DNA from 3 places in the Clostridium intestinale genome. Region 3 is predicted to be linked to each of the others. Evidence: a T-box and tRNA genes for the amino acid it is inferred to sense, from the RefSeq annotation. Region 3 holds a T-box; the other regions hold tRNA genes.
What was found. A T-box is a leader RNA that pairs with one kind of tRNA and senses whether it is charged. The one in region 3 lies ahead of lysS (lysine--tRNA ligase), so its partner is inferred to be a tRNA-Lys.
Positions count from the first base shown of each region.

Region 1: it encodes a tRNA-Lys, which carries the amino acid that the T-box ahead of lysS (lysine--tRNA ligase) is inferred to sense. The anticodon was not compared.
Region 2: it encodes a tRNA-Lys, which carries the amino acid that the T-box ahead of lysS (lysine--tRNA ligase) is inferred to sense. The anticodon was not compared.

Region 1 covers NZ_CP121166.1:3,834,665-3,843,054, reverse strand. The annotation lists gene nagE (N-acetylglucosamine-specific PTS transporter subunit IIBC) at 1-1,258, opposite strand, end outside; gene P8F83_RS19595 (PTS sugar transporter subunit IIA) at 1,729-2,208, shown strand; gene glcT (glucose PTS transporter transcription antiterminator GlcT) at 2,236-3,093, opposite strand; tRNA gene P8F83_RS19585 (tRNA-Lys) at 3,300-3,375, opposite strand; rRNA gene rrf (5S ribosomal RNA) at 3,381-3,497, opposite strand; rRNA gene P8F83_RS19575 (23S ribosomal RNA) at 3,572-6,475, opposite strand; rRNA gene P8F83_RS19570 (16S ribosomal RNA) at 6,689-8,209, opposite strand.
Region 2 covers NZ_CP121166.1:3,843,756-3,851,318, forward strand. The annotation lists gene asnB (asparagine synthase (glutamine-hydrolyzing)) at 1-1,409, opposite strand, end outside; gene P8F83_RS19610 (RrF2 family transcriptional regulator) at 1,551-1,988, opposite strand; gene P8F83_RS19615 (L-lactate dehydrogenase) at 2,286-3,236, shown strand; tRNA gene P8F83_RS19620 (tRNA-Lys) at 3,296-3,371, shown strand; gene P8F83_RS19625 (MFS transporter) at 3,456-4,703, opposite strand; gene P8F83_RS19630 (AEC family transporter) at 4,856-5,758, shown strand; gene P8F83_RS19635 (methyl-accepting chemotaxis protein) at 5,939-7,563, shown strand, end outside.
Region 3 covers NZ_CP121166.1:580,615-589,004, forward strand. The annotation lists gene gltX (glutamate--tRNA ligase) at 1-1,151, shown strand, start outside; gene P8F83_RS02840 (hypothetical protein) at 1,545-1,841, shown strand; gene P8F83_RS02845 (helix-turn-helix transcriptional regulator) at 1,847-2,056, shown strand; gene P8F83_RS02850 (MarR family winged helix-turn-helix transcriptional regulator) at 2,237-2,677, shown strand; gene P8F83_RS02855 (MFS transporter) at 2,762-4,186, shown strand; gene P8F83_RS02860 (RidA family protein) at 4,276-4,665, opposite strand; gene P8F83_RS02865 (hypothetical protein) at 4,752-5,342, opposite strand; gene P8F83_RS02870 (hypothetical protein) at 5,367-5,801, opposite strand; gene P8F83_RS02875 (hypothetical protein) at 5,806-6,213, opposite strand; T-box leader at 6,349-6,601, shown strand; gene lysS (lysine--tRNA ligase) at 6,687-8,207, shown strand; gene P8F83_RS02885 (hypothetical protein) at 8,384-8,390, shown strand, end outside.

The DNA.
Region 1 (8,390 bases), 1.4 Mb from region 3:
TACCTGCTAAATCAGAAGATTTTGTTGATGCCTTTACTTCAACCTCAACTTCATCATCATCTTCTCTACCTGGAGTTTTTACATCAAATTTCTTAATGTAGAATAAGAATACGAAGTAGTATATAGCTCCAAATACTAAACCAACTAATGCTAATCCTAATGGATTACTTGTATTAGATTTGCTAAAGTTTAATGCATAATCTATAAATCCAGCTGAGAATCCAAATCCTAATTTCATGTTTAGAGCATATGTTACTGCTCCTGCTATACCAGTTAAAACTGCATGTATTCCATATAATACTGGAGCTAAGAACATAAATAAGAATTCTATTGGTTCAGTAATACCTGTTAAGAAAGATGTAAATGCTATTCCTAAAAGCATTCCTGTAACTTCTTTTTTCTTTTCTTTTTTAGCGGCTGTTATCATTGCTAAACATGCTGCTGGAAGACCAAACATCATTATTGGGAAAAATCCAGTCATAAATGCTCCAGAAGCTGGATCTCCTGCAAAGTATCTTGTTAAATCTCCTCTAACTATTTCCCCAGCTGCATTAGTGAATGTTCCAAATGTAAACCAGAATATAGAGTTCATTACGTGATGTAATCCAAATGGTATTAGTAATCTGTTTAATAGTCCAAATCCAAATGTTCCTGCTGAACCTGAATCAGCAACGAAGTTTCCAAATGAATCTAATCCTGTTTGGATAGCTGGCCATACATAACCTGCTAATACACCTAACGCTATCATAATGAAAGATGTAGCTATCGGTACAAACCTTTTACCGGCAAAAAATCCTAAAAACTGTGGAAGTTGAATATCTTTAAATTTATTATATAATATACCTGCTAATATACCTGCTATAAATCCTGCAAATACTCCCATGTTTATAGTTGGGTTAATAGCTGATGCAACCTTTTGTAATACTAAAAATCCTACTGTTGCTGATAGTGCCGCTACTCCATTATTTTCTTCAGCTAAACCAATTGCAATACCTACTGCAAATAATAACCCAAGTATCGAAATAGGTGTTGCCCCATCACCTTTACCTAAATATAAAGTACCAAAAATAGCATCTCCAGCTTGAGCTATTATTGGAATACCTTTTTCCATTAAGTACTTATTACCAGTCCATGTCCATACATCATTTTGACCTAATCTTAATAGTATAGCGGCAGCTGGCATTACTGCTACTGGAGTCATTAGTGCTTTACCTATCTTTTGTAAGAAAGCTAATACTCTGTTGTTTCCTTTTGACATATAAATCCCTCCTGAATATAGTTTTTACTGATATCAGCAAATTATCATAAATAATTGCAAATAAAAAAGCTGGAAAAGAATATACACATAATATACTCTTTCCAGCTAATGCCCTATACTAGTTACACGCTGTATCAGTTACTTATTAATTACAAGACAAGTATATACTATTATTTTTTATTAGTCAACGGTTACATTAAATTATTTTTTAAATTTTTATTTTTATATAAAATACTATTGATTGACAAAATATATATCAGTGTATATAATTACATTGAACATGTAACTGTTAATCAGGCATAAGTTTAATATTAAACTTATGCCTTTTTTTAATAGGTTGTGTAAATTTATAAGAACTAATTAAGGAAATGCTTATTAGATTGCACTTCATTTTGCATGTATATTTAAAGTTGTAATTGAAAGGAAGTGAACTGTACTAATTGTTTTTATAAAATAATTAGTTGATATTTATGTTTGGATTATTTAGTAAAGAATTAAAACTTGTAGCTCCTATTTCAGGTAAAACTGTAGACCTTTCCGCTGTACCAGATCCAGTTTTCGCAGAAAAAATGACTGGTGATGGTATAGCAATAGACCCAACAGGAGACTTAGTAGTAGCTCCAGCTGACGGAGAATTAACTCTAGTATTTAAAACTAAACATGCTCTAGCTATGACTTTATCCAATGGAATAGAATTATTAATTCATATTGGCATGGATACAGTTTCTTTAAATGGAGAAGGTTTTGAGCTTCTATGTGAACAAGGTACAAAGGTTAAAGCTGGAACTCCTCTTTTAAAAATAGATAGAGAATTCATAAAATCAAAAAATTTACCATTAGTAACTCCTATAGTTATTACAAATATGGATTCTGTAAAGTCACTTAATCCTTCTATCGGTCAATCTGTAGAAGCGGGAAAAGATACTATTTTAACTTATAAAACAAAATAAGAAAAGGTGCTAAATCTTAGCACCTTTTTATTTTGATAGAGAAACTCTAAACCTTTCTATATGCATAGCTAAATAGGCTATTTCATCTTCAACTACATCAACATCATCTAAATTTTCTTTTAATATTTCTGCAACATACTTAGCAATATTATATGATTTACGGTATTTACGCTTTATGACATCTATAAAATCATTTGTTATAGGTGTATTAGTTCTTATTCTTTCTATTGCGAATCTTAGATGTGTTAAAAATCGAGCATAATCTAATGATTTCTTATCTATTTCAATATCTAATGTATCCTCAATATATTCGATTATAGTATTACTTATAAAACTATATTTAATGGTATTAGAAAGTCTACCATTATTTCTTGCAGAATGTATATGCAAAGCAATAAATCCAGCCTCTCCGTCAGGTATATATACACCTAAAGATTCTTCTATTTTTATTGCAACCTGTTGCGCTAAAGTAAACTCTTTATTGTATAAAGTCTCGATTTCAGCTATAAATGGATTTTGTATTTCTTCATTACCTTTTAATCTTTTTATTGCGAAGAATAAGTGATCTATTAATCCTATATGTATATTTTCACTTAACTCCTCATTTAATTCTTTAGATATAAAAAATATAAGTTCTTCACAAAAACCAACAAACTCTTCTTCTAAGTTACTTATTAAAGTCTTAAAATTTCTTATATTATCTTTATCTTCAATTATGAATATCTTTTCTATTTCTGTTCCTTTAAGTACTTTATCTCCTGGTCTTTTGCTAAATCCAATCCCCTTCTGAAAGAGCATTTTTTCTTTTCCTTCCGATTGAACAAGTACTATGTTGTTATTAAATGCTTTAATTATTTCACAATCTTCTTTTAAAGAGCTATTCACATGTTCACCTTCTTACTAAAATGATAATATAAGACTTTAACTTCATTCAACTAATACCTGTTTTAAAACCTTATAATGTCAATTGTAAAGTGTAAACATATAAAACACAACTATATTTTTTAAAATTTATTAAATAAACTAATAATCAATCGTTTTATTATAAACTTTTAAAAATAAAAAAGATCCTAGAAAATTCTAGAATCTTTTGGTGGCTCACCGGGGAATCGAACCCCGGACACCATGATTAAAAGTCATGTGCTCTACCGACTGAGCTAGTGAACCATAATATTTGGCGACTTCCTACTCTCCCACACAGTCTCCCATGCAGTACCATCGGCGTAATAAAGCTTAACGATCCTGTTCGGAATGGGAAGGGGTGTTACCTTTATGCCATTATCACCAAATATATTATGAAAGAATTTTGTTCTTTCAAAATTGCACGTAAGTTCATTTAATAATATATATTCCAGTTAACTTATTGGTCAAGCCCTCGATCTATTAGTATGAGTCAGCTAAATATGTTACCACACTTACACCTCTCACCTATCAACCTTGTGTTCTTCAAGGGATCTTACTAGATTACTCTATGGGAAATCTTATCTTGAGGTGGGCTTCACGCTTAGATGCCTTCAGCGTTTATCCCTTCCCGACTTAGCTACCCAGCTATGCTCCTGGCGGAACAACTGGTACACCAGAGGTCAGTCCATCCCGGTCCTCTCGTACTAAGGACAGCTCCTCTCAAATTTCCTACGCCCGCGACGGATAGGGACCGAACTGTCTCACGACGTTCTGAACCCAGCTCGCGTGCCGCTTTAATGGGCGAACAGCCCAACCCTTGGGACCTACTTCAGCCCCAGGATGCGACGAGCCGACATCGAGGTGCCAAACCTCCCCGTCGATGTGGACTCTTGGGGGAGATCAGCCTGTTATCCCCGAGGTAGCTTTTATCCGTTGAGCGATGGCCCTCCCACGAGGTACCACCGGATCACTAAGTCCGACTTTCGTCCCTGCTCCACTTGTAGGTGTCGCAGTCAGGCTCCCTTCTGCCTTTGCACTCTTCGAAGGATTTCCGACCCTTCTGAGGGAACCTTTGAGCGCCTCCGTTACTTTTTCGGAGGCGACCGCCCCAGTCAAACTGCCCATCTAACAATGTCCTGTCACCAGTTTCATGGTGTCCAGTTAGAATTCCAGTACTATCAGGGTGGTATCCCAAGGTTGACTCCACTAAAGCTGACGCCCTAGTTTCCCAGTCTCCCACCTATCCTGTACAGACAATACCGAAACTCAATGCTAAACTACAGTAAAGCTCTACGGGGTCTTTCCGTCCAATCGCGGGTAGCAAGCATCTTCACTTGCACTACAACTTCGCCGGATTTGCAGTTGAGACAGTGCCCAAATCATTACGCCATTCGTGCGGGTCGGAACTTACCCGACAAGGAATTTCGCTACCTTAGGACCGTTATAGTTACGGCCGCCGTTTACTGGGGCTTAAGTTCACACCTTCGCTTGCGCTAAGTGTTCCCCTTAACCTTCCAGCACCGGGCAGGCGTCAGCCCCTATACATCAGCTTTCGCTTTAGCAGAGACCTGTGTTTTTGCTAAACAGTTGCTTGGGCCTATTCTCTGCGACCTACTCTCGTAGGCACCCCTTCTCCCGAAGTTACGGGGTCAATTTGCCGAGTTCCTTAACTGCAATTCTTCCGCCGGCCTTAGGATTCTCTCCTCACCTACCTGTGTCGGTTTGCGGTACGGGCACTACTTTTCTCCCTAGACGCTTTTCTTGGCAGCGTGGAATCATGTACTTCATCCATAAATGGACTTCCCCATCACACCTCAGAATTGTTAAAACGGATTTTCCTGTCTTAACTCCCTAAGTGCTTAGACTAGCATCCAATAGCTAGCACACACTATCCTCCTGCGTCACGCCATCGGTAATAACGATGGTAGTGGTATAGGAATATCAACCTATTGTCCATCACCTACGCCTTTCGGCCTCGGCTTAGGTCCCGACTAACCCTCAGCGGACGAGCCTTCCTGAGGAAACCTTAGGTTTTCGGCCTGTGAGATTCTCACTCACATCTCGCTACTAATGCCAACATTCTCACTCGTAAACAGTCCACCGCTCCTTTCGGTACGACTTCTGCCCGTTTACGACGCTCCTCTACCGCTTACATTACTGTAAGCCCGTAGCTTCGGTGGTAAGTTTGAGCCCCGAACATCTTCGGCGCAGGATCTCTCGACTAGTGAGCTATTACGCACTCTTTTAATGAGTGGCTGCTTCTAAGCCAACATCCTAGTTGTCTTCGAAATCCCACATCCTTTTCCACTTAACTTACACTTTGGGACCTTAGCTGACGATCTGGGCTGTTTCCCTTTTGACTACGGATCTTATCATTCGCAGTCTGACTGCCGAACTAATAGTATATGGCATTCGGAGTTTGATAAGGTTCGGTAAGCGATATGCCCCCTAGCCCATTCAGTGCTCTACCTCCATTACTCATATTCGACGCTAGCCCTAAAGCTATTTCGAGGAGAACCAGCTATCTCCGAGTTCGATTGGAATTTCTCCGCTATCCACAGCTCATCCCATGGTTTTTCAACACCAACGTGGTTCGGTCCTCCACGAGATTTTACTCTCGCTTCAACCTGGCCATGGATAGGTCACCCGGTTTCGGGTCCACGACATGCAACTTTGTGCCCTATTAAGACTCGGTTTCCCTTCGGCTCCGTACCTTAAGTACTTAACCTCGCTACATATCGTGACTCGTTGGCTCGTTCTACAAAAAGCACGTCATCACACATATAAAGTGCTATGACCGGTTGTGGGCATACGGTTTCAGGTTCTATTTCACTCCCCTCCCGGGGTTCTTTTCACCTTTCCCTCACGGTACTTCTTCACTATCGGTCATCGGGTAGTATTTAGCCTTGGGAGGTGGTCCTCCCTGCTTCCCACAAGGTTTCACGTGTCTCGTGGTACTCTGGATCAGAACTTACTATTTCGCGTTTTCATCTACAGGACTATTACCTTATGCGGTGGAACTTTCCAGTTCTCTTCGATTAACGTAATTTAGCTTTTATGTTCTGTCCGCAACCCCAGAAATAAATTTCTGGTTTGGGCTCTTTCCCTTTCGCTCGCCGCTACTTAGGAAATCGATTTTTCTTTCTCTTCCTTCAGGTACTTAGATGTTTCAGTTCCCTGAGTTTACCCTCCATAAGCTATGTATTCACTTATGGATACATGGGGTTTCCCATGTGAGTTTCCTCATTCGGACATCTCTGGATCACAGGCTATTTGCGCCTACCCAGAGCTTTTCGCAGCTTATCGCGTCCTTCTTCGGCTCCCGATGCCAAGGCATTCACCATACGCCCTTTATATCTTGACCTATGTCATTCTATAAAAGAAATTGATTAATTAATTGCCAACTGGCTTTATTATATATTACTTTACTTACTTATGTGCAATTTTCAAAGAACATCTGAACAACTTATGGTCGTTCAAAATTAAACAGAGGAAAACGTAAATCTTTGTCAATTATATTGACTGAATTTTATACTTAAATTCTACTAAGTTGTAGTTTTAAGTAATTTCTCCATAGAAAGGAGGTGATCCAGCCGCAGGTTCTCCTACGGCTACCTTGTTACGACTTCACCCCAATCGCTGACCCTACCTTCGGCCGCGCCCTCCTAAAAGGTTAGGCTACGGACTTCGGGTATTGCCAACTCTCATGGTGTGACGGGCGGTGTGTACAAGGCCCGGGAACGTATTCACCGCGACATTCTGATTCGCGATTACTAGCAACTCCAGCTTCATGCAGGCGAGTTTCAGCCTGCAATCCGAACTGAGACGAGTTTTATAAGTTTTGCTCCACCTCGCGGCTTTGCGTCTCTTTGTACTCGCCATTGTAGCACGTGTGTAGCCCTAGACATAAGGGGCATGATGATTTGACGTCATCCCCACCTTCCTCCGCGTTAACCACGGCAGTCTTGCTAGAGTGCTCAACTAAATGGTAGCAACTAACAATAAGGGTTGCGCTCGTTGCGGGACTTAACCCAACATCTCACGACACGAGCTGACGACAACCATGCACCACCTGTCTTCCTGTCCTCCCCGAAGGGAGAACTTCCTCGATTAAGAGTAATTCAGGAGATGTCAAGTCTAGGTAAGGTTCTTCGCGTTGCTTCGAATTAAACCACATGCTCCGCTGCTTGTGCGGGCCCCCGTCAATTCCTTTGAGTTTTAATCTTGCGACCGTACTCCCCAGGCGGGGTACTTATTGTGTTAACGGCGGCACAGGGGGAGTCGATACCCCCTACACCTAGTACCCATCGTTTACGGCGTGGACTACCAGGGTATCTAATCCTGTTTGCTCCCCACGCTTTCGAGCCTCAGCGTCAGTTATTGTCCAGAAAGTCGCCTTCGCCACTGGTGTTCTTCCTAATCTCTACGCATTTCACCGCTACACTAGGAATTCCACTTTCCTCTCCAACACTCTAGACACCCAGTTTGGAATGCAGCACCCAAGTTAAGCCCAGGTATTTCACATCCCACTTAAGTATCCGCCTACGCTCCCTTTACGCCCAGTAAATCCGGACAACGCTTGCCACCTACGTATTACCGCGGCTGCTGGCACGTAGTTAGCCGTGGCTTCCTCCTCAGGTACCGTCATTATCGTCCCTGAAGACAGAGCTTTACAACCCGAAGGCCTTCATCACTCACGCGGCGTTGCTGCATCAGGGTTTCCCCCATTGTGCAATATTCCCCACTGCTGCCTCCCGTAGGAGTCTGGGCCGTGTCTCAGTCCCAATGTGGCCGATCACCCTCTCAGGTCGGCTACGCATCGTCGCCTTGGTGAGCCGTTACCTCACCAACTAGCTAATGCGCCGCGGGCCCATCTGATAGCGGATTACTCCTTTGGTCATTTGAAGATGCCTTCATTTGACTTTATGCGGTATTAATCTCCCTTTCGGGAGGCTATCCCCCTCTATCAGGCAGGTTGCCCACGTGTTACTCACCCGTCCGCCGCTAGGAAATTACCGAAGCAATTTCCTCGCTCGACTTGCATGTGTTAAGCACGCCGCCAGCGTTCGTCCTGAGCCAGGATCAAACTCTCAATTTAAGTGTCACACTAATGTGCACAAATTTTAGTTTAATCTTACTCTAAGAATTACGTTGACTTTAAGTAGTTGTTTCAAACTTTACATTTGTTACAATTACTTACTCACAACTTTCGTTGTGTAAGTTTTATTCAAAACTTCTTAAGTTTCCTCTGTTTAATTTTCAAAGACCAATTTCGTCAT
Region 2 (7,563 bases), 1.4 Mb from region 3:
TTTCTGTTTAATAAGTTTACCATAAACCACTTTATATTAAGATAAAATAATTCTCTCATTCTATGCTCATAACTATCTTCATTATCTAAATGAGGAACTTTAGCTAATGAAGAATTATAATGATAATTTACCATTTCTTCTATCTTCAATTTTTTCATAGATGGACTTAAAATATCAAGTCTATTTGAAGTGAATCTAGACCAAGGAAAGGTATTGGCTTCATACATGTCTTTATTGGTAAACCAAGGATAACCACCAAATATTTCATCTGCACATTCACCGGATAAGGCTACTACGTAATCTTTTCTTATTTCTTTACAAGCTAAGAAAAGAGATGAATCTATATCTGCCATACCAGGTAAATCCTTTGCTATTAAAGAATCCTTTAAATAACTTACTAAATCTATATTTTTTATCATTATTGTTTTATGGTTGCTATCTATATATTTAGATGTGAATAAAGCCCACTCCTCGTCAGAGGTTGGTTGAAAAAGCGAAGCTTTAAAATAGTTTTCATTATCCTCAAAGTCAATTGAGTAGGTAGTTAATTTTTTACCTTTGTCTTTAAAGTTTTTTGATGCTACTGCAGCTATAGCAGAGGAGTCTAATCCTCCAGATAAAAAGGTGCATAAAGGAACATCACCTACAAGTTGTCTACTAATTGCATCAACTAATAAAGACTCTAAATGTTCAACAGCTTCATCTTCGTTTTCGGTGTATTCCTCTGCCTTAAGAGTCCAATATTCTTTTAAATTAAAGTCTGTTGGAGAAAAGGATATAAAATTTCCAGGCGGAACTTCATCTATATCATTAAATATACCACTACCTAGAGCTGTAGCAGGGCCAAGTGAAAGAAGTTCTGTAATTCCAGTTTCATCTACTAAAGTTGATATATAAGGATGAGCTAAGAGTGTTTTTATTTCAGAACCAAATATTAAAGAGTTTCCTTTAACTGAATAGAATAGGGGTTTAACACCTAACGGATCTCTAGCTAAAAATATTTCATTAGTTTTTTTATTAAAAATACAGAATGCAAAAATTCCATTAAATTTATCTAAACAGTCTATACCCCAATGAATATATGAGGTTAAGAGAACTTCTGTATCTGAATATGAATCAAATTTATATCCATAAGACAATAAATCTTTTCTTAGATCCTCTGTGTTATATAATTCACCATTATAGACTAAAATATACTCATTTCCATTAATAACTTTAGTCATAGGTTGGCTACCGCCCTCTGGATCTACTACTACTAGACGTCTATGACCTAATAGTACATTTTCATTTGTATAAAAACCTCCACTATTTGGACCTCTGAGTTTAAGAGTATCCGTCATACTTTCAATTATATGATAAAAAGAAGATAAATCTTTAGAAAAATCAATCCAACCAGCTATTCCACACATAATCATTACCTCGCTATAAATTTAATATATTTTATTGTATAAGTTATACTATGAAATATTAAAAAATATAGTTACAAATGAATGTTTTACTGAGGATTTTAGTAAAGATAAAAGGCTTTATAAAGAAAGTCTTTATAAAGCCTATATACAGAAATCTGGTTCAATTTTAGATTTATATTCATCAACTAAATCTGCTAAAGTTATATTATCAACAACATTATCAACAGCGTCCCTCATCTTATTCCATATTCCTATAGTTACATAAATAGTAGCGTTATCGGAATTAGGTTTGTTAGTTGGATTGTAATCTACTGGGTAAAAAGGACCTTCCAATACTCTCAGTAACATACCTATGGTTATATCTGATGGATCAGATGCTAACATATATCCGCCTTGAGATCCACGTACACTTCTAACATATCCAGATTTATTTAGTGGAGTTACTATCTGTTCCAGATATTTTTCAGAGATTTCTTGTCTTGCTGCAATATCTTTTAATGGTACTAAATCTTGATTATAATGAATAGCTAAATCAATCATTAGCTGAACGCCGTATCTACCTTTTGTGGATATTTTCACTACATACACCTCTTTTGATTAAAAATTCTTTTCTCATTATAAGTTATTATAAAGCATATCAAGTTACTAGGCAATTATAATATTTATGTAAAGTAGTAAAGTATTTGTACAATATAAAAAATAGTAATATTATTTTAGCTAAATTATAATAATATTATTGATAAAATTATAACTACATTAAAATCCTATAGGAATTATATCAATTAACTATTTTCATATAAAAATTAAAATAAATTGATATTCACAGATAATAGAATTTAGTATAATAAAAACTATAAAACTTAAGGAGGAAAATCAATGGGAATTAAATCTAGAAAAGTAGCAATTGTAGGAACTGGATTAGTGGGATCTAGCATAGGATTTAGTTTGATTACTCAGGGTGTATGCGAAGAGATTCTTATGATAGATATCAATGAAGAAAAAGCACTTGGGGAAGCGATGGATTTAAATCACTGCATTGAGTATTTAGATCAACATACAAAAGTAAAATTAGGAAGGTATGAAGATTGTGGAGATGTTGATGCCATAATAATAACGGCTGGACCACCACCAAAGCCAGGAAAATCAAGACTCGACACCTTGGATGCATCAGCTAGGATAATGGAATCTATAATAACACCTATAATGGAAAGTGGGTTTAGCGGTCATTTTATAATAATATCAAATCCTGTAGATATAATGGCTTATCATGTTTGGAAGTTATCAGGATTACCTAAAAGTCATGTTATAGGTACTGGAACTTCAGTAGATTCAGCTAGATTGAAGCACTTTATTGCAGATTTATTTGATGTAGATCCTAGAAGTGTTCAGGCATATTCTATGGGAGAACATGGTGACTCTCAAATGGTGCCTTGGTCGCATGTATATATAGGTGGAAAGCCATTTAATAAAGTTATAAATGATAACAAACATAGAGTTGGCCATATAGACTTAGATAAGTTAGTATCAGATACAGCTAAAGCTGGATGGGAAGTATTTAATAGAAAAGGTACGACTTATTATGGAATAGCTACTGCTGCAGTAGGTGTTTTAAAGGCTATATTTAATGATGAAAATAGAATTATACCCGTGTCTACGCTATTAGAAGGTGAGTATGGATTTGATGGAGTTTTCGCAGGAGTACCAGCAGTATTAAATAGAAATGGAGTTAAAGAACTAGTTGAAATAGAGATGACAGAAGAGGAAAAAGTAAAATTTGATAAATCAGTTAACCTAATTAAAGATCACTGTAGTACATTGAAATACTAATTATTATTGACAATAATAATTAAATAATATATAATTTAAAATTGTGTTATGTAGTACGGGATTCACTAGCTCAGTCGGTAGAGCACATGACTTTTAATCATGGTGTCCGGGGTTCGATTCCCCGGTGAGTCACCAATTATATAATTTAACAAGATAACTTGCTTAGCTTAAAATAAGAAAATGCTGTTTTTTGTATCTTACAAGAAACAGCATTTTTATTTAGTCTGTAATAAATTCTGCTTTTGGTTCTTCTTCAACTTTTAAAAATATTACTCCACCAACAATAAATAATATAATTAAACTTAAAATTCCATATCTAGATTCTCCAGTAATGGTTCCGACAATACCTATTAGTAAGGGACCAAATATTGATGAAATTCTTCCAAAGATATTATATATACCAAAATATTCAGCAGAATTTTCTTTAGGAATTAACTTTCCAAAATAAGATCTACTTAAAGCTTGTATACCACCTTGAGCACTAGCTACAAGAAATGATAATATCCAAAAGTCTAATGGTGTTTTTAAAAAGAAACCATATATAGAAACTATGCTATAGGTTATTATCCCTACTAAAATCATTATTCTAGGAGAAAAAACCTTAGATAATTTGCCGTATAAAAGTGCAAAAGGAAAAGCTATTATTTGTATAAATATGAGTATTATCATTAGTGTATTGCTATTGATTCCAACATCTATACCATAAGCAGTAGCCATGGTTATTACTGTATGAACACCATCTATATAAAAGAAATATGCTAAAAGAAAATAGAAAACATTTTTATTATTTTTAGTAGCCTTTATTGTAGTAATTAGTTTTTTAATGCTAGTGCTTAAATGTTTAGGACTACCTTCTATATAGTATTTTTGATGAACATTTTTAAACATAGGGACAGTAAATATAAACCACCAAACAGCTGTAAGTAGAAAAGAAATTTGTGTAGCAAGTATTGTATTCATATTTAAACTTGCAGCGTTTGTTATTAATAAAATAGATAAGATAAATGGAATTGTTCCACCTATGTATCCCCAGGCAAAACCAGAAGATGAGATTAAATCCATTCTTTCATTATCAGTTACATCTGTTAAAAATGAATCATAAAATATATTTGAGCCAGAAAATCCTATGGTAGTGATGATATAAATAACTAAGCAATAAATCCAATTGTTTTCTCCAACAGTAGCTAAAAGCGCTGTTGAAATAATAGAAATAAGTGCAAAAATAGAAAATAGTTTTTTCTTAAATCCTTTATAATCTGCAATAGTTCCTAATAATGGAGCTAGTACTGCTATTATTAAAGTAGCAAAAGAATTGGCATATCCCCAGTAGGCTGTAGAAATATTATCTTCTAATCCAACGCCTGCAACACTCTTAAAAAACACAGGTAAAATAGCAGTAGTTATGGTTATGGAATAAGCAGAATTTCCGAAATCTTGTAGTATCCAGCTTCTTTCTTCTTTATTCACTTACACTCCCCCTTAAACTTTTTCGTAATTTAATTATAAATCAGAATAGGTGAAATATTTGTATAAATTGGGAGAGTTAACAATAATTAATTTAGCTTTAACAAATCTTTTCATAATATTACATACTTTAATTAATTTTGTGGAGGCTGTTTATGAATATATATAATCAAATTGCAAATTTGTTTTTAATGATGCTTATAGGAGGTTACGCTAGAAAAAAAGATATATTGAATGAAATTTTAGAAATAGGATTATCAAATTTTTTATTAAATATAACATTACCTCTACTTGTAATTAATTCTTTTGATTTTAGTTTTAGTAAAGATATGTTCAACAATATTATATCAGCGCTTATTTACAGCATTATTGCATTTATAATTGCTATAATTTTGTCTAATATCATATTTAATAGAGTTGAAGTTGGAAGAAGAGAGGTATTAAAGTTCTGTGGAGTATTTTGTAATTGTGGATTCATGGGATTTCCTATAATAGAAAGTATTTATGGAAAAGAAGGATTAGTTTATGCATCTATATTTAATATGATTTTTACTATACTTATTTGGACCTATGGAGTAAGGCTTTATGGAGGTAAAAGCAGTATAAGTAATTTAAGAAATCTACTTAAAAATCCAGGAATACTATCAGTAATAATTGGATTATTTATAATGCTTACACCAATAAGTATTCCAGTCGTTATAAAATCTGTTCTTGAGATTGTAGGAGGTATGACAACTCCACTATCTATGATAATTACAGGGAGTATGATGGCAGGTATATCATTAAAATCACAATTTAAAGATAAAAGTATGTATTTAGGCATAGCTGCAAGACTTTTGATTATACCTTTAGTTTTATATATTATTACATTAGCGATAAATCTAAAATCTGTGCCAGTAAGTAGTATAGTGATAATTGAGGCTATGCCAGTTGGGGCTACGGCATCTATTTTCTCTCAGACCTTTAATAAGGAAAAAGAACTGTCAGCTTTTTCTGTTTTTATGAGTACCTTAATATCAATGATTACTATACCTATAATAGTTGGACTTGTTGTATAGAGATAGGGTTTTCCTATCTCTATTTAAGAATATTTTTATACAAAACATAAAGTAAACGTTTATATTTAAGTAAAAATATGGTAAGATATAAGTGGTTTGATATAGTTTATAATTTAAGTATAGCTAGGAGTGTATATTATGACAAAAAGAACTCATATTATAGGAATCCGGTATAAATTAATGACAAGCTTATTATCTATTTGCTTAGTACCACTATTAATATTAGGTATCGGTAGTTACTTGCAGGCCAGATCATCATTAATAGACAAGTTTGAGATTTCCAGTGAACAAGTGATTCCTGAAGTAATTGAAAAGTTTAATAAATACCCTGTGCAGATATCAATGGCTTCAAGTAACACTATACTTATGGATTCTAAATCAGAGCAGAAAGATATCATCGATTATTTACAGAAATTCAAAGAGAGAAATGAAGATGTGTTAAATGTATTTTTCTTTACTGAAAAGGGAGAAGCTTTTTCTTATCCTGATGAGAAAAAAATAACCAACCCTAAAAGTGAAGTTTGGTATGAAAAAGCTATAAATAATAATGGAAAAGTTATAAATAGCGACCCGCATAAAAGTTTGATAGCTGATGAATCGGTAGTTACTTTTGCGAAAACTGTTGAAGATAAAGGAAAGATTGTGGGTGTTATAGGTATGGAGATATCTATTAATAAACTTTCCTCAATAACTAATAAATATAGAATAGGAAACAAGGGATACATTTTTGTGATTAATGAAGAAGGAAATGTAGTTACCTACCCAAGCAGGATAATCGGAAGTGATTCAGATACTAAAATATCTAATTGGGATGTAATTAAAAACAATGAAAATGGATCTACAGAAATAGATTTTAATAAAAGTCATATATTTACGACTTTTGGTACAGATTCAGGTACAGGCTTTAAAATTATTGCAGCTATGGACGAGTCTGAGTTAAAAGCTGATATAAGTGGAATAAAAAATATGATTTTCATAACCATTGGGGCAGTGATTGTGATAGCCGCATTGTTTTCTTTTTGGTTAAGCAATGGATTAGCTAAAAGTGCAAAGAAGCTAGAACAAGGGTTTAAAAAGGCTGCTGAAGGTGATTTAACAGTTAAGGTTGACATAAAGTCAAAAGACGAGTTTGGAGAATTAGGAAAAAACTTTAATTTTATGATAAAAAATATGTCAGCACTAATGCTAGAAGTTAAAAATTCTTCTAAAACGGTCTTTGATACATCAACGAATTTAGGAGTTATGGCAGAGGAGAGCACGGCGTCTGTAGGACAAGTATATAATTCTATAGAAGAAATATCTAGAGGAATAATAGAACAAGCTGGAAGTGCTCAAGAAGGAGTAAGTAATATAAATGAACTCTCAAACGAGATAGATGGAATAGTTGAAAATACTAAGGTTCTAAAATCTGTATCATTAAATGCCTTAGAACTAGGAAATAAAGGCTTGAACATGGTTAAAGTTCTTGGTGAAAAATCAGATAGAAGTAAAATATCATCAAATGAAGCTAGCAAAATTGTATTAAATATGAATAAGAATACTGAAGAAATTAATAGAATTTCTGATGCTATAAAGGAAATAACAGAACAAACCAACCTTTTATCACTAAATGCGAGTATTGAAGCTGCAAGAGCAGGGGAAGCTGGAAGAGGGTTTGCTGTGGTAGCTGATGAAATAAGAAAATTAGCAGAGCAATCTAGAAAATCTACTGAAGAAATAAGAAAAATAATTGAGAGCGTTCAAAGTATGTCTAAAGTAGCTATAAGTGCTATGGAGGAATCAAAAGTAACTGTAGAGGAGCAAGA
Region 3 (8,390 bases):
AGTTTAGAGACATAACTGAAGAAGAAGCTCTAAAGAGAATTGAAAATGGAGAGCAATATATCATAAGATTAAAGTCACCAGGAAACCCAGAAAAAAGAGTTGAGTTCCATGATTTAATAAAGGGAGATATATCTTTCCCAGAAAATAATCAAGACATAGTTCTTATAAAGGGAGATGGACTTCCAACTTATCACTTTGCTCATGCTATAGATGATTATCTAATGAAAACTACAGATGTAATAAGAGGAGAAGAGTGGTTATCATCACTTCCTATACATGTTCAATTATTTGAAGTTCTAGGTTTTGAAGCTCCAAGATATGCTCATATTCCAACAATAATGAAGCAAGATGGCGGATCTAAGAGAAAGCTTTCAAAGAGAAAAGATGCTGAAGCTGCTGTATCTTATTATAAAGAAGTAGGATATCCTACAGTAACAGTAATTGAATATCTATTAAACATAGTTAATTCAACTTTTGAAGAATGGCGAGCTGAAAATCCTACAACAGATTATCATGAGTTTGAAATTCACCTAGAAAAAATGGGTAAAAGCGGAGCTTTATTTGATTTAGTTAAGTTAAATGATGTTGCTAAAGATCGTATAGCTGTAATGAAGGCTTCAGATGTTTATGATAACTATATAGCTTGGGCTAAAGAGTTTGATGAAGAAATGTTTAAATTAGTTACAGAAAATGAAAAGATGTCAAAAGAAATCTTCAACATAGATAAAGAAGGCCCAAAACCAAGAAAAGACTTTGCTAAATGGGATGAAGTTAAAGAAAAGATCTTCTACTTCTTTGATGAATTATTCTACAAAGAAACTTTGGAACAAGTAGAACTTCCAAAAGGTCTTACAATAGAAGCAGCTAAGGCAATAATTGAAGTTTATAAAAATGAATTTAACTTCAATGCTGGAAGTCAAGAAGCTTGGTTTGAAGATTTAAAAGTAATAGGAGCAAACCTTGGTTACTGTGCTAACAGAAAAGAATTTAAAGCAAATCCAGATCAATTTAAAGGCATGATTTCTGATGTTGCAGGAGCAGTTAGAATAGCTTTAGCTCATAGAACTAACACACCAGACCTTTACACAATAATGCAGATATTAGGTGAAGAAAAAGTTAGAGAAAGATTTGAAAAGTTTTTAAGTTTATAAGTGAAACTTGATTCAGGTGGGGTTTTATCCCCAGATGAATCTTAGTTGAACTTATCTAGGGTCGTGCCACTGTTATCTCCAAACTAATAGAAAAAGTAGAGAACCAAAATCTTTGATTCTGTGTGAGTCACATTCTTCTTTAGGTCGGATGGGAGTGTTACAGTGGCTAGACATCAGATAATAAAAAAGAAGTCATCACAGATTTAGTTTGTGATGACTTTTTTTATGGAGATTTTTATGATGTTGAAAAATTTTAAATTGAATTATTACAAAAGATATGTTGTTTTACGGAAATTGATTAATCTCAGTAAAATGTCAAAAACTATTGACATTATTTGAGGTGAGTGTTATGCTAAAAATGTAAAAAGAATTTGACATTAAGGAGGGAATTTTATGAGAAAAATGGATGAAATGGAGTTAAGGGTAAATCAAAAGGGGATTAAATGGAGTTGGGCTTTTATGGTGTTTTCATTATTTATATGGGGTGGATATAACTACGTTAGCCATCAAGAAGCATCACTTCCATTAATTTTATTTTCACTACAGTTTCTAGTTTACTTTTTTGTTACGAGTATTGAGAAAACGAAAGTGGACGATAATAGTGGCAAAAAACAGATTTTGATTTGTTCATTTACGATATTATTGATGATTGTATTTGGTGCTATTTTACACTTTGCTATTGGGCGTTAAGATATATGAAGAATAATATAAAAGAATTACGTAAAGAAAAAAAATATAGGCAGGAAGACTTAGCTAATGAATTAGGTGTTACAAGGCAAACAATAAATGCGATAGAAAATGATAAATATGATCCAACTCTGCTATTAGCTTTCAAACTTGCAAGTATACTAGAAACAACAGTAGATGAGCTTTTTGAACACGATCCAAAGGAATATGATGTTTAATATAATAGAAATAGCTGCTTTTAAATTCAAAAGCAGCTATTTTTAAGTTAATTATAAGAACATGCCCAGGCTCAATTTCTACTTTTGAGATGACTTCTTTTTTTTATTGGCATTGACAAGGTAGAACTCTACTTATATAATGAAGGTAGAATTAAACCTAATTAGAAAGGAGAGAAATAAATGCATAAAGCTAGAGGAAAACCTAGTGCAGATTTTTATATTCGAGGTATAGCACATAGATTACGTTATTTAAATGATCAAAAATTAGCTGAGTATGAAATAACTAATCAGCAGGCTAGACTTTTAGGTGCAATAAGAAGAAGTGTTTATGAAGGTGTAAACATTAGCCGAAAGTTTTTGCAAGAGAGGATGGAACTTAGTGGACCTTCAGTAACCAGTTTATTAAATGGGCTTGAGAAAAATGGTTTTATTATTCGTTATACTGATAGTGAAGATGGTCGTGCCATGCAAATTCAAGTAACCGACAAGGGAAATAGAATTATGGAAGGCTTAGATCAAGTTTTTAAAGATTCTGAAAAACAATTGCTTTATGGAATGAATGAAGAAGAGAGGGATTTATTTATTACTATTTTAGAAAAAGCATATAAAAACATGCAATAAAAAATGGTATATAAGTTCAGGTTATACCTGAATTTATTTTAAACAAATAGGTAGAATTAAACCTAAAATTAAGGAGGCTTTTTTATGGAAAAATCTAATTTAAATATGGAATCAAAAGCTCCTACACGTTTAACACCTTATTTAAGAGCGATTTTAGCAGTTGTAATTATAGCTGATATATTAGATTTGATGGATTCGACAATAACTAATATTGCAGCGCCGGCAATTGTTCAAAGTATTGGTGGGGGAGAAATGTTTATAAAGTGGTTAGGAGCAAGCTATGCTTTAGTTATGGGAATTTTACTGGTTATAGGGGGACGTTTAGGGGATAGGTATGGCAAACGTAAACTATTTCTAATAGGTATGATTGGATTTACATCTGCTTCTGTTTTATGTGGATTATCTATTAATCCAGTAATGATGATAATAAGCAGATTAATACAAGGTGGATTTGGAGCATTACTTATTCCACAAGGTATGAGTATTCTTGTAGCAACTTTCTCTCGTGAACAGTTACCAAGAGCATTTAGTGTGTTTGGTCCAGTAATGAGTATTTCATCAGTATTAGGCCCAATATTTGCTGGATTTATTATAGTAGCTAATATTGGAGGATTAAGCTGGAGACCTATGTTTCTAATTAATATTGTATTAGGAATAGCTGGTATAATTGCAGCTATAAAACTTTTACCACATGATGAACCAATTTCTAATGAAAAACTTGATGGATTAGGATCAGTACTTCTTGCATTAACAATGTTTAGCTTAATATTTGGATTGATTCAAGGCTCAACAGATGGATGGACAAGAATTCCTATAATGAGTATATGTGTTGGTATAATTACATTTATAGCTTTCGGTATTCGTCAAAAGTATGCTGTAAATCCTCTTATAAAAACATCGCTTCTAGCAAACAGAGGGTTTACATCAGGAATGATATTGGGACTTGCCTTCTTTGCAGCTGTAAGTGGGTTGTCTTATGTCATATCGATATTTTTTCAATTTGATCTTAAGTTAACTCCAAAAGAAGCTGCATTAGGTCTATCACCAATGGCTATTGGAATAGTTATCGCATCTTTAATATGTAGACCACTACTTATAAAGTTTGGAAGAAAAATTGTTGTAGCTGGACTTTTAGCTACACTAGTTGGTGTGCTTGGACTTTGGGGAATAATAATAATGAAAGGTGAGGGAGTTAATGCCTGGTTTACTGCACCAGCAATTCTTGTGATTGGAGTGGGAATGGGAGCTTGTTTTAGTAGTATTTATGACGTTGCTCTTGGAGATTTAGAGCAAGATGAAACTGGTAGTGCCAGTGGATCTTTAAGTGCGGTACAACAACTTGCTGCTGCTATTGGCTCGGCTGCTATTACTACTATTTATTTCAAATACCAAGGTAGTAATGGAGCTACAACAGCCATGACAATAAGTGTTATGCTTGTTGCTGCAATTGTAACTCTTTGTTTGGGACTAGTTTGGTTATTGCCTAAAACAGCTCCTGCAGAAGAATAATATAAAAAATTTGCGTAAGTAAAAATATAGTTAGGAATACTTAGTTAATAAAATAGCTGCTTTTGAATTCAAAAGCAGCTATTTTTAAGTTAATTATCAGAACAGGCCCATGCATCAATTTCTACTTTTATAGATGGATTAGCTAAAGAAGCTACATATAATAAGGTCATACATGGTTTATGACCTTGCAGTACTTTTGAAACAGCTTCAACTCGTTTGGAATTATCAATATTCCCAACTAAATAAAAAACTACTTTTACTAGATCTTTAACTTCCATATTGGATGCTTCCAAATTCTTCACAATATTATCCATAGCTATTTCTATTTGTTCTATTGGATCTTCTGGAATAGGGACATCGTTATATTTTCCAATCTGTCCAGACATAACTAACCAACGAGCCTGTCCTGAAACCTCGACTTGATGCGTGTAATCAGCAACTGGTTCATGAATGTTTCTTGGGTTTCTGAATTCTTTCATAGTATAACTCCTTATATATTTGTATTTATTTCTGTGTATAAATTATAGCATATTATGTAAACAATGAAGAATTCAATAGTTGAGGACTATTTTTTGTATTTAATAAAATCAGTTTTAGCTATTATATTATCAATATCGCTAAGTGTGCTTTGAATTTCATTGTTATTATTTAAAACGGTAACTTCCTGAATATCAGATGAATCATCAATTATTAAAAGATACCCTTTATCTAAAGAGACATCTTCATTAATATTTTTGTTGTCTGTAAGAATGATATCTATTTTAGAAATATTTACACGTATCTTTTTATCTTGTGAAGGAATGTACTTACTATCATTAAAACTGCCAAAAATAATTCTTTTGTCATTATAAACTAAAGTATTTACAGTAAAACATTGACTAATTGGCATTTGGCCACTAGTCCAACTTAAAATCTCATTATTTTCATTGAGTAAAAAAAGATTAGTGGATTGCGCTCCATCTTTTTCAGGTTTTTGAGCTAAAATAAGTTTCTCATTATCAATTTCTTTTATAAGTAAAATATCTACTTTTCCATTTGAAGAGTTTTTGCTAAAAAGTGTCTCAATAGATTTTTCTATAGTTGAAACTTTACTATTACAACTTATTAAAAGAGAAATTAAGATTAAAGAAAAAGTACTTAAAATAAATTTTTTCACATCTATAAACCTCCTAAAATTCTATTATTCAAAATCAATACTTTCTTCAAATACATATATAAACTTCGCACTATTTTCAACTGACTCTTTTAAGTGGACGTTATCAAAGCCTATCAATTCTAAAACTAAGATTTTATGTTCTCCAATTTTATTTATATCATATTTATATACTGCATCGCCAACATGCATTTTATTTCCTAGCACCTTCATCTCAGAGACACTATTTTTACTATCACTTTGAAAGCTCTCCATAGTCCTGTTTGAAAATTTTATATAATCTTTTGAGTTTAGTTGATTTTTTATATTAGAATCAGTATTTATATCATTTCCATTATACAAATACCACCGACCATTTAATTTAGCAGGTGAAATAAAAACTAATATGATAAGCATTAAGTGAGAAACTAATCCTAAAATAGTAAGTTTTTTAACCTTAGTAATAATATCAGCTCCTTTCAAGTAACTATTCTAGTAGTTTTTCGTATTCTTCAGTATCATTAAAACGTGAATCGAATTTTGCAGGAAGATCACCTAAGTTTTTCATTAAAATCGGGTTTCCATCATTTACTTTTTTCATAGTAATTTCAAAAGAATTATTTTTATCTAAGTTTATTTCAATAGTTTGTTTGTCTCCAACTAAGCTATATTTTTTGCCTTCTATAATATCAAAAGTGCCTTTGTTAACCTCTCTATTATCAATATATTCCACGAAACTATTTTCATCAGAATATATTGAAATTTGGACAAAATGTCTATCAGAAGTTCTTTCGCTTTGATAGGAACCTCTCAAAAAAACGCTATTAATATTTCTACAGCCAGAAAGCATAAGTAAAAATGTTATTGATATTATTAAAAAAAGAGTCTTTTTCATAATAAATTAGAGCTCCTTTATTAGTACTCTTATAAAATAATTGTAGCATATATTTCCAGTTGATTTGCTATCAAATTTAAAATGATTAAGAGATTTGAAGTATGGACATATACAACTTTTTAGTGTTATAATTTTTTAAAGACTATGAAGAGAAGAGTAGATAAGTAGATGAATTTACAGAGAGCTCTAGAAGATGAGAATGAGCAAGGAGTTTTTTATTGAAGAAGGTCTCAGAGTTGCACACCGAGTCTGGTTTCAGAGGTAGGCTGTGACGGTATAACCCGTTATAAGTTATAGAGTATATTTAATTATGTACTTGAAAAGGTCTATATGGCGACATATGGATAAACTGAGGTGGTACCACGAATATATAACTTTCGTCCTCAAGATTAAATTCTTGGAGGTGAAGGTTTTTTTATTTGTTTTAAAATTTATTAAATCATAAATAAATATTTAAAGGTGGTATAACTAAAATGTATAAAGAATTTGAAAGTATAGAAAACCTAGAAAAAATAATGCCAGATTCAAATGAATTTGTAGCTGAAAGAGTTAAAAAGTTAAATAAACTTTATGAGTTAGGAGTTAATCCGTATCCTTATAGTTATAAAGATACAACTCATACTAAGGATATTTTGGATAACTTTGAAAATATAAAAGAAGAACAAGAATTCACATTAGCAGGAAGAGTTATGCTGATAAGAAGGATGGGCAATGCTACGTTTGGGAACATCATAGATGAAAAAGGAAACATACAAATATTCTTAAGTAAAAAGAGCTTAGGTGCTGAAAGTTATGAAATCTTAAAATTAATTGATGTAGGTGATAGCATTGGAGTTGATGGAACGGTATTTAAGACTCAAACAGGTGAAGTCACTATAAGAGTAAAACAGTTTGAATTATTATCAAAGTCCATTAGAACACTTCCAGAAAAATATCATGGTATACAAGATGCTGACCTAAGACAAAGACATCGTTCATTGGATATGATAATGAATGAGGACGTTAAAGAAAGATTTATTAAACGTTCAAAAGCAATAACAGCTATCAGGGAATATTTAAATAATATAAACTTTATTGAGGTGGATACTCCTATCTTAGATACTAAATATGGTGGAGGAGAAGCAAAACCATTTGAAACCTTTGTTAATGCATTGGATTGTAATGTATATATGAATGTTTCCCCAGAATTATATTTAAAAAGGCTGATAGTTGGAGGAATTGAAAGAGTTTATACCTTTGCAAGGGCTTTTAGAAATGAGGGAATTGATAGAACACATTATCCGGAATTCAGTTTATTTGAATGTTACATGTCTTATGCTGACTATAATGACATGATGAGGCTCATGGAGAATATATATGATTATGTATTTAATAAAGTTAATGGAACAACAAAAATTCAATATGGAGATGTGGAAATTGACTTTAAAGCTCCATGGAAAAGAGAGAAAATGTGTGACCTTGTAAAAAAAGATACAGGAATTGATGTTGAGACACTTACTAAGGAAGAAATTATACAAAGAATTAAAGAAAATGGATTCTTAATAGCAAGTCAAAATGAGGGTTTAGTTATCAATGAATGTTCAAAGGGAGAATTAATAGTTAATCTATTTGAAGCTTATTCTGAAAAGAATTTAATTCAACCAACCTTTGTTATAGACTTTCCAGAAGAATCTTCTCCACTGTGTAAAATTCATAGAAATAACTCTGATTTAATTGAGAGGTTCGAGCCTTATGCTTACGGTGTTGAGCTTGGAAATGCTTATTCTGAACTTAATGATCCATTAAAACAAAGAATACTTTTGCATGAACAAGCATCAAAATTAAGAGCGGGTCTTGAAACAGCTAGTCCAATGGATGAGGAATTTGCAGTTGCTATAGATACTGGTATGCCACCAACTGGAGGTTTAGGAATAGGAATAGATAGAATGATAATGTTTCTTACTGGTTCCCATACCATAAAAGATGTTATAGCATTTCCTTTAATTAAAAGATAATAATATATAAGAAAAGGGCCCATATCACTGATGAAAATCTTGATATGGGCCTTTTTGTTACTAGACGATATTTGAAATGTATTTTAGCTACCAAAAAAATAATGTAAAATGAATCTAATGAAGCTGAGTGAAGCAAAATATATATTAAATAATATTTTTAGTTAGAAGGAGAACTTATGAAAA